One region of the Streptomyces sp. 184 genome, then DNA from elsewhere that is predicted to be linked to it. Evidence: riboswitches for the same ligand, from Rfam matches in the RefSeq annotation. Region 1 holds a riboswitch; the other holds the start of a gene.
What was found. Region 1 has a riboswitch for S-adenosylmethionine ahead of QBL21_RS24680 (aminotransferase class V-fold PLP-dependent enzyme). Riboswitches for the same ligand answer to the same signal wherever they lie in the genome.
Positions count from the first base shown of each region.

Region 2: another riboswitch for S-adenosylmethionine. It lies ahead of thrC (threonine synthase); the one in region 1 lies ahead of QBL21_RS24680 (aminotransferase class V-fold PLP-dependent enzyme).

Region 1 is NZ_CP123230.1:5,808,007-5,812,356, forward strand. Features, by position in the region: gene QBL21_RS24670 (SLC13 family permease) at 1-331, shown strand, start outside; gene QBL21_RS24675 (glycerate kinase) at 435-1,622, shown strand; gene QBL21_RS24680 (aminotransferase class V-fold PLP-dependent enzyme) at 1,868-3,253, opposite strand; SAM riboswitch class IV at 3,439-3,556, opposite strand; gene trpD (anthranilate phosphoribosyltransferase) at 3,687-4,350, opposite strand, start outside.
Region 2 is NZ_CP123230.1:7,461,705-7,466,054, forward strand. Features, by position in the region: gene groL (chaperonin GroEL) at 1-6, opposite strand, end outside; gene QBL21_RS31725 (cold-shock protein) at 403-606, opposite strand; gene QBL21_RS31730 (MoaD/ThiS family protein) at 1,004-1,282, opposite strand; gene thrC (threonine synthase) at 1,279-2,583, opposite strand; SAM riboswitch class I at 2,601-2,740, opposite strand; gene QBL21_RS31740 (glucosyl-3-phosphoglycerate synthase) at 2,922-3,989, shown strand; gene QBL21_RS31745 (trehalose-6-phosphate synthase) at 4,135-4,350, shown strand, end outside.

The DNA of each region.
Region 1 (4,350 bases):
CGCCGTGAGCACGGCCGCCCATCTCGTGCTCCAGTCCCGCTCCGCGCGCTCCAGCGTGCTCGTGCCGCTGGTCATCGCCGCGGCGCTGGCCGCCGGTGTGAACCCGGTGGCCGCCGCCCTGGCCTCCACCGCGGCGGCCGGCTTCTGCCAGACGCTGCCCGCGTCCGCCAAGCCCGTCGCGCTCTTCTCCGACGTGCCGGGGGTGGCCACGTACACGCCGCGCGACCTGCTGCGTACGGCCGCGGTGCTGGCGCCGCTGACGGCGGCGCTGGTGCTGCTGTTCGCCCTCGCGGTCTGGCCGCTGCTCGGCGTGCCCGTCACGGACCGCTGACCGCCGCCCACCGCCCGGCGCACGCCGCCCACCGGCCGGCCCCCGCCGACCGACGCCGCCCGCCCATCCTCCGCCCCGCACCCTGTGACCCTCGGGAGACCCCATGCTCGACCGCGTCGTCGTCGCCCCCAGCGGCTTCAAGGAATCCCTGTCCGCCGAGGCCGCCGCCGAGGCCATCGCCGAAGGCGTCGGCCGCGTGCTGCCCGACGCGGACGTCGACCTCATCCCGCTCGTCGACGGCGGCGAGGGCACGGCGCAGGCGCTGGCCGCCGCCACCGGCGGGCGGCTCGTCCCGCACACCGCCACCGGGCCGGTCGGCGACCGGCTGGAGACCCACTTCGCGCTCCTGGGCGACGGCACCACCGCGGTGGTGGAGATGGCGGCCGTCGCGGGCCTGGCCCTCGTGCCGCGCCCCCGGCGCGACCCGGGCGGCACCACGACGTACGGGGTCGGCGAGCTGATCCGCGCCGCGCTCGACCACGGCGTGCGGCGCATCATCGTCGGCTGCGGCGACTCCGGCACCTCCGACGGCGGTGCCGGCGCCCTTACGGCCCTGGGCGCCCGGCTGTACGACGCCGAAGGCCGCGACCTCGCCCCCGGCGGCACCGCGCTCGCCCGCCTCGCGCGCGTCGATGCCGCGGGGCTCGACCCCCGGCTCGCCGAGACGGAGCTGCTGGTCGCCTGCAACCCGTACAACGTGCTCTGCGGCCCCCGCGGCGTCGCCCGCGTCTTCGGCCCGCAGAAGGGCGCCTCCCCGCTCCAGGTGGAGGAGCTGGCCGCCGCCCTCGACCGCTGGGCCGACGTCCTCACCCGCGACCTCCCCGCCCCCGGCACGGACATGCGCCTCGGCGCGGGCACCGGCGCCTCCGGCGGCCTCGGCGCGGGCCTCGCGGCAATCGGCGCCCGCCTCCTGCCCCGCTTCGACGTGCTCCTCGGCCACCTCGACCTCGACGCCCGGCTCGCCGCCGCCGACCTCGTCATCACCGCGGAGGGTGCCCTCGACCACCAGACCCCGCGCGGCAAGGTGCCGGCGGAGGTGGCGCGCCGCGCCAAGCTGTACGACCGCCCGGTCCTCGCGCTCGCCGGCACCCTCGGCGAGGGCGCGCACGAGATCCACGGCACGGGCGTCGATGCCTACGGGACCATCATCCCGGGCCCGATGGCGCTGCCCGAAGCGCTGCTGCGCGCCCGGGAGTTCCTGGCGGACGCGGCCGAACGGACGCTGCGCATGGTGCTGATCGGCAGCGTGCTGGCCGAGCGGGGGCCGGCCGGGACCGGGAAAAGGAGGTAGCGCGGGGCCGGGCACGGCGCAGCACCCCCTCGGCGCACCGCAGAGGGGCTCGGCGAGCCGCGAGGTGGCCCGCACGTGCGCACCGCGCACGGACGGGCCCTCGATCAGAGCCCCACCGGGTACGCGACGTGCGCGCCCCGCGCGGACATGCGCCGGTCGGAGCCCGCCCCGGTACGCGACGGCCACGCCGCCGGCCCGCAGCGTCCACGGCAGCCGGCGCGCGCGGGCGCACCCGTGCCCGGGTCTCAGGCCGCGGCCGGCGCCACGCCGGAGGCGGGTACGCACCGGCCGTCCACCGTGCGGTACGACCACCGCGCCCCGTCGCGCACCAGCGACCCCAGCGCCGCCAGGAACCGGTCCACGTGCTCGTCCGGCGTCCCCGCGCCGAAGCTCACCCGCACCGCGTTCAGGGGCCGCTCCCCGTCCCCCGCGCCGCCCCCGCACTCGGCGTACTCGGCGGACCCGCCCGTCTCGCCGAGCAGCGCCCGCAGCAGCGGGTGCGCGCAGAACAGCCCGTCGCGCACCCCGATGCCGTGCTCCGCCGACAGCGCCGCCGCCAGATGCGAGCTGCTCCAGCCGTCGACCACGAACGAGATCACCCCCACCCGCGCCGCGTCCGCGCCGAAGAGCGACAGCACCCGCACCCCCGGCAGCTCCGCCAGGCCCGCCAGCACCCGCGCCACCAGCGCCCGCTCGCGCGCCACCAGCGCGTCGAACCCGGCCTCCGTCAGCGCCTTGCACGCCGACGCGATCGCGTACGCGCCGATGACGTTCGGCGACCCCGCCTCGTGCCGCGCCGCCGTCGTCTGCCACTCGACGTCCACTCCCCCGCCCTCCGCGCGCAGCACGCGCCGGCTGGCGCCCCCGCCCGCGAGGTACGGCGGCGCCGCCCGGAGCCAGTCCGCCCGGCCCGCGAGCACGCCGGCCCCGAAGGGCGCGTACAGCTTGTGCCCGGAGAAGGCCACCCAGTCCACGTCCAGGTCCGCCACGTCCACCGGGTGGTGCGGCGCGAGCTGCGCCGCGTCCAGGACGAGGCGCGCCCCGTGCCGGTGCGCCGCCGCGGTCAGCTCCCGTACGGGCCACAGCTCGCCGGTGACGTTCGAGGCGCCGGTGACGCAGACCAGCGCGGGACCGTCGCCGACCCGCGCGGCGAGCGCGGAGTCCAGCGCCGCCACGGCCTGCCCGGGGCCGGCGGGCGCGGCGAGCACGGTGACCCGGCCGGCCGCGGACCCGTCGTGCTGCCAGGGCAGCAGCGCGGCGTGGTGCTCGGTCTCGAAGACGTAGACCTCGGTGCCCGGCGGCAGCGCCGAGGCCAGCAGGTTGAGCGAGTCGGTGGTGGAGCGGGTGAAGACGACCTGGTCGTCGGGGCGGCAGCCGAGGAAGTCGGCGACCGTGGCCCGGCTGGACTCGAACAGCTCGGTGGACAGTTGCGAGAGGTAGCCGGCGCCGCGGTGCACGCTGCCGTAGTACGGCGCGTAGGCGGCGACGTCGTCCCAGACGCGCTGGAGCGCGGGGGCGCTGGCCGCGTAGTCCAGGGCGGCGTACTCGACGTCGCCGCCGGTGACGAGCGGGGCGCGGACCTCGCGGCCGAGGACGGGCAGACAGGCGGGGGTGAGCGTGGACGCAGACATGCAAAAACTCCCGTGAGCAGGCGCGGAGATGCGGGGTGACGGGCCCGTACGGCCCGGAAGAGGACGCGCGCGACGCTCGGATGGCGGGGACGCGCGCAGCGGCGGCGGGGCGGAAAGGCCCCTAGCGCATTCGCTTGCTCACGGCGGTACTCCCTCGGCCGACCAGGACCCCTGGATTCGCGAGGGGTCCGCGCTTGCCGCAGACCTCGCTGCCTGCGGCCCGGTCATCACCCGGGGCACCCCGCCACGGACGGAGGGTTGCCGGACAGCGGGCCGGGGCCTTGATCGCTGTCGCTCGTGACCTGGTCAGGAGTATGCGCACCGGAGAGCCGCGGCGCAACCCGGTTGCCCGGGCTGTCCGCAACTCTCCGGAAATCGGCGGCGAACAGCCCTCGCGCGAGGGCGCCCCCGCGCGGGAAGTCGCGGACCCTCCTCAGCCGTTGCTGGCCGCCACCCAGCGCTCCAGCACCCGCAGCGCCGACCCCGAGTCGATGGACTCGGCGGCCCGTACGATGCCCGCCGCGATCCGCTCCGGCAGCGGGCCGTCCGCGCCGGGGTCCAGGGCCGTGAGCGCCGCCGCCGCGTTCAGCAGCACCGCGTCGCGCACCGGGCCGGTCTCGCCGGCCAGCAGCCGCCGGGCCACGTCGGCGTTGTACGAGGCGTCCGCGCCCCGCAGCGCCTCCACCGGCACCAGGTCGATGCCGACGTCCCGCGGGTCGAAGCTCTCCTGCCGCACCGCGCCGTCGCGCACGGTCCACACCTGCGAGGTGGCGGTGGTCGTCAGCTCGTCCAGCCCGTCGTCGCCGCGGAAGACGAGCGCCGAAGCGCCGCGCTCGGCCAGCACACCGGCCATGATCGGTGCCATCCGGGCGTCCGCGACGCCGGTGGCCTGCGCCCCGACCCGGGCCGGGTTGGTGAGCGGGCCGAGGAAGTTGAACGGGGTGATGACGCCCAGTTCCTTGCGGGTCTGCGCGACGTGCCGCATCGCGGGGTGGAACTTCACCGCGAAGCAGAAGGTGATGCCCGCCTGCTCGGCGACCTCGGCGACCCGCTCGGGCGTGAGGTCGAGGTTGACCCCCAGCTTCTCCAGCACGTCG
Region 2 (4,350 bases), 1.7 Mb from region 1:
GGCCATTGTGTTGAGTCCTCCCGGACAGGGGGGTCGACTGTGTCCGGACCGCGCTGGCGCCCGCGACGGACGGTCCGCGACCCGCGTGGTTCCCTCCCACCCGGCCTGCGGACCTCACCGAACCGGTCCCGTGCTGTCACTCTCACTGGGAGAGTGCTAACGCCAATGATTAGCACTCGCCCCCTGCGAGTGCAAGCGGGTAGGGGCTTCTCATGCGCAGAGCGGAACCGGACCGCGGCCCCCCGTATCAGGAGGAGGACGGCGGCGGGCGGCGGCGGAGGGTGTCGGACGGCGGCGGGAGGGCTGCGGACAGCGGCGGCGGAACACGGCGGCGGACAGCAGAGGGCCCGCACCCCGGGGGTGCGGGCCCGTCGCGAGTCGTCCGTGGTCGATGCCCGGCGCTCAGCCGCTGACGCGGACCATGTCTGCCTGCGGCCCCTTCTGACCCTGCGAGATCTCGAACTCGACCCGCTGGCCTTCCTCGAGGGTGCGGTATCCGTCCATCTGAATCGCGCTGTAGTGGACGAAGACATCCGCACCACCGTCGACCGCGATGAAGCCGTACCCCTTCTCCGCGTTGAACCACTTGACGGTGCCCTGAGCCATTCCAAACTCCCCTATTGCCGGCCCTACACAGGACCGCACTCCGCGGACCCGGGTCAGACCTCACCCCCGGATACACGCCGGGGGGCGTGCGCCGGAACGCGTCGACCGCGGCTGAATGTATCCGCACAGATGCCCAGTGCAACAGGTCAATCGGACGAGAATTCTGCGGACACTCGATCGGTATTTTTCCAATCAATTTCCGCCATTCCCCGACAACTCGGGCAGGGCATAACTCACCATCACGACAATTAACTCTCCGCATTTGCGGGGAACTTGTCGCGTTCTCATATGCGCGGAGCATGGGCCACGAGGGGGGAACGCCCCAACCCTATCGCGTGTCCGGACATGCGAACGGCCCCACTCCGGATCAGTGGGGCCGCACACACGACAGCGGGGTTCAGCAGCCTCCGGCGACCGCCGGAATGATCGAGATGCCGGCCCCCTCGGGGGTGGGAGTCCGCAGGCCATCGGCGAAGCGGACGTCGTCGTCGTTCACGTAGACGTTCACGAAGCGACGCAGCTTGCCTTGATCGTCTAGCACCCGGCCGGCGATTCCGCGGTGGTTCTTCTCCAGGTCTTCGATCACCTCCGCCAGGGTCGCGCCCTCGGCGCTCACCTCTGCCCGCCCGTCGGTATACGTACGGAGGATGGTCGGAATTCGGACGTTCACGCTCATGATGCGAGGCCGGCCTCTCGGAAGGAGTCGAGTGTGGGACGAATGATCGCGCTCGGCCCCGTGGTGGGGGCGACCGCGTCGAGGGTCTTCAGACCGTCGCCGGTGTTGATCGCGACGGTGGTCTCGGCCGGGTCGATCCGGCCGTCCGCGACGAGCTTCGCCAGCACGCCGAAGGTCACGCCGCCCGCCGTCTCCGCGAAGACGCCCTCGGTGCGGGCCAGCAGCTTGACCGCGTCCACGACCTCGGCGTCCGTGACGTCCTCCACCGCACCGCCGGTGCGGCGGGCGATGTCCAGCACGTACGGTCCGTCGGCCGGGTTGCCGATGGCGAGGGACTTGGCGATGGTGTCGGGCCGGACCGGGCGTACCACGTCGTGGCCGTCCTTGAAGGCCCGCGAGACCGGCGAGCAGCCCGCCGCCTGGGCGCCGAAGATCTTGTACGGGCGCTCCTCGACCAGGCCCGTCGCGATCAGCTCCTTCAGCGCCTTGTCGATCTTCGTGAGCTGGGAGCCGGACGCCACCGGGATGACGATGTTGTCCGGGAGCCGCCAGCCGAGCTGCTCGCAGATCTCGTACGCGAGGGTCTTGGAGCCCTCCGCGTAGTACGGGCGCAGGTTGACGTTCGTGAAGCCCCAGCCCTCGCCGATCGGATCGCCGATCAGCTCGGAGCAGAAACGGTTCACGTCGTCGTACGTGCCCTCGATGCCGACGACGTCGCCGCCGTACACCGAGGCCATGACGACCTTCGCGTGCTCCAGGTCGTACGGGATGAACACGCACGACCGCAGCCCGGCCCGCGCGGCGGCGGCGCCGACGGCGCCGGCCAGGTTGCCGGTGGACGAGCAGGACAGCGTGGTGAAGCCGAAGGCGCGGGCCGCCTCGACGGCGATGGCCACCACCCGGTCCTTGAACGAGTGCGTGGGGTTGCCGGAGTCGTCCTTCACGTGCAGCTCACCGGTCACGCCCAGCTCGGCGGCGAGCCGGTCGGCGCGGTGCAGCCGGGTGAAGCCGGGGTTCAGATTGGGCTTGGACGCCACGTCGGCGGGGACGGGCAGCAGCGGCGCGTACCGCCAGATGCTCCGCGGTCCCGCCTCGATGCGCTCCCGCAGCCGGGCCGCGGACCCGGCGTCGCCGCCGGGCAGCTCGTACGCCGCCTCCAGCGGCCCGAAACAGGACTGGCACGCGAACACCGGCCCCAGCGGCACCCGCTCCCCGCACTCCCGGCACGACAGCGCGACGGCGGGACCCAGGTCGGGGGCGCCGTCTACGACGGCCGGGGTGGGAGCTGTGTCTACAGCCATACTGGCGAGGCCCTCTCTCCTCATCTTCCCCGCGACGCGTCTCGCCGCAGGACGGAATTGGCACCATCACCGTCCGGGGCCTCGCAGCGTCGCGAGTACCGGACGGAGGGTTGCCGGGGCTTCTACGGGCCGTTCCCTCTGCCCCTCTGGATGAGCTCTGTATGGCGCCGGCCCGGCGGGGCCGTCCGACGCATTTATGCGACGCGCGGACCCCGACATAGGGACGTCACGCACGTTGTTCAAGACTGTAACCGACGACCAGGACAGTTGTGAGGGCCGTCCGGCACGCGAGACGGCTCTCACACCTCACAGGACCACCGGCAAGGGGAGGCCCGCAGGTGCTCGATGACGTGGAGCAGTGGCTGAAGACGCGGTCCTGGTCCGCGCCGGACCGGCCGCGCGCCCGGCTCCTGGCGGCCAAGCGGGCGCTGGGGGCGCGGGGGACGGTCAGCGTGGTGCTGCCGGCGCTCGACGAGGAGGCGACGGTCGGGGCGATCGTCGCGGCGATCCGGGCGGAGCTGATGGCTCCGGGCGGCCCGGAAGGCGACCGGCTCGTGGACGAGCTGGTCGTGATGGACTCCGGCTCCACGGACCGTACGGCGGAGGTCGCCGCCGCGGCCGGCGCGCGGGTGGTGCACCGCGACGAGGTGCTGCCGCGGATGCCGGCGGTGGCGGGCAAGGGCGAGGTGCTGTGGCGGTCGCTGCTGGTGACGCGCGGCGAGATCGTGTGCTTCGTGGACGCGGACCTGCGGGACTTCGACACGGCGTTCGTGAGCGGGATCGTGGGTCCGCTGCTGACGGAGCCGGACGTGGAGTTCGTGAAGGCGGTGTACGACAGACCCCTCGGTACGGGGGGCGGTGCGAAGGGTGCGGAGTTCGGTGCGGGCGGTGCGGTCGGTTCGGCGGTCGGTGCGGCGGCGGGTACGGCGGGCGGTGCGGGTCGCGCGGAGGCGGGCGGCCAGGGTGGGCGGGTGACGGAGCTGGTGGCCCGGCCGCTGCTGAACCTGCACTGGCCGCTGCTGGCCGGTTTCGTCCAGCCGCTGGGCGGCGAGTACGCGGCGCGGCGCTCGCTGCTGGAGCGGCTGCCGTTCCCGGTCGGGTACGGGGTGGAGCTGGGCCTGCTCGTCGACGCGCTGCACACGGTGGGGCTCGACGCCCTGGCGCAGGTCGACGTCGGCGTCCGCCGCCACCGCCACCAGGACGACCGTGCGCTGGGCCGCATGGCGGCGGCGATCTACCGCACGGCGCAGCTCCGGCTGGCGCGGGGGCACCTGGTGCGGCCGCGGCTGACGCAGTTCGACCGCGGCGCGGACGGGACGTTCGAGCCGCGGACGTACGGGGTCGACACGGAGGAGCGGCCGCCGATGCGGGAGATCCGGGAGTACGTGGAGCGCCGCGCGGCGTAGCCCGCGGCGGGCGGGCCGTACCGGGGAATCCCCGTGCTCGCACGCGCCGCTCCCCCACCGCTCCCCCCACTGGTCTCGGCCACCGGTCTCGGCCACACCGTCCCGGGTGCGTTTCGCGGGGGCCCGTCGTGGCTAGGCTCGGCGCATGGTCGAGTCCCCCGGTGCCCCCCTGCTCGTCGCGTCGAACCGCGGGCCCGTCTCGTACGCCGTCGGGGACGACGGTGAACTCGCCGCCAAGCGCGGCGGCGGCGGGCTCGTCTCCGGGCTCAGTGCCGTGGGGCCCGACGCCGGGGCGCTGTGGGTGTGCGCCGCGCTGGGCGGCGGGGACCGGGAGGCCGTGCGGCGGGGGGTGGCCGAGCCG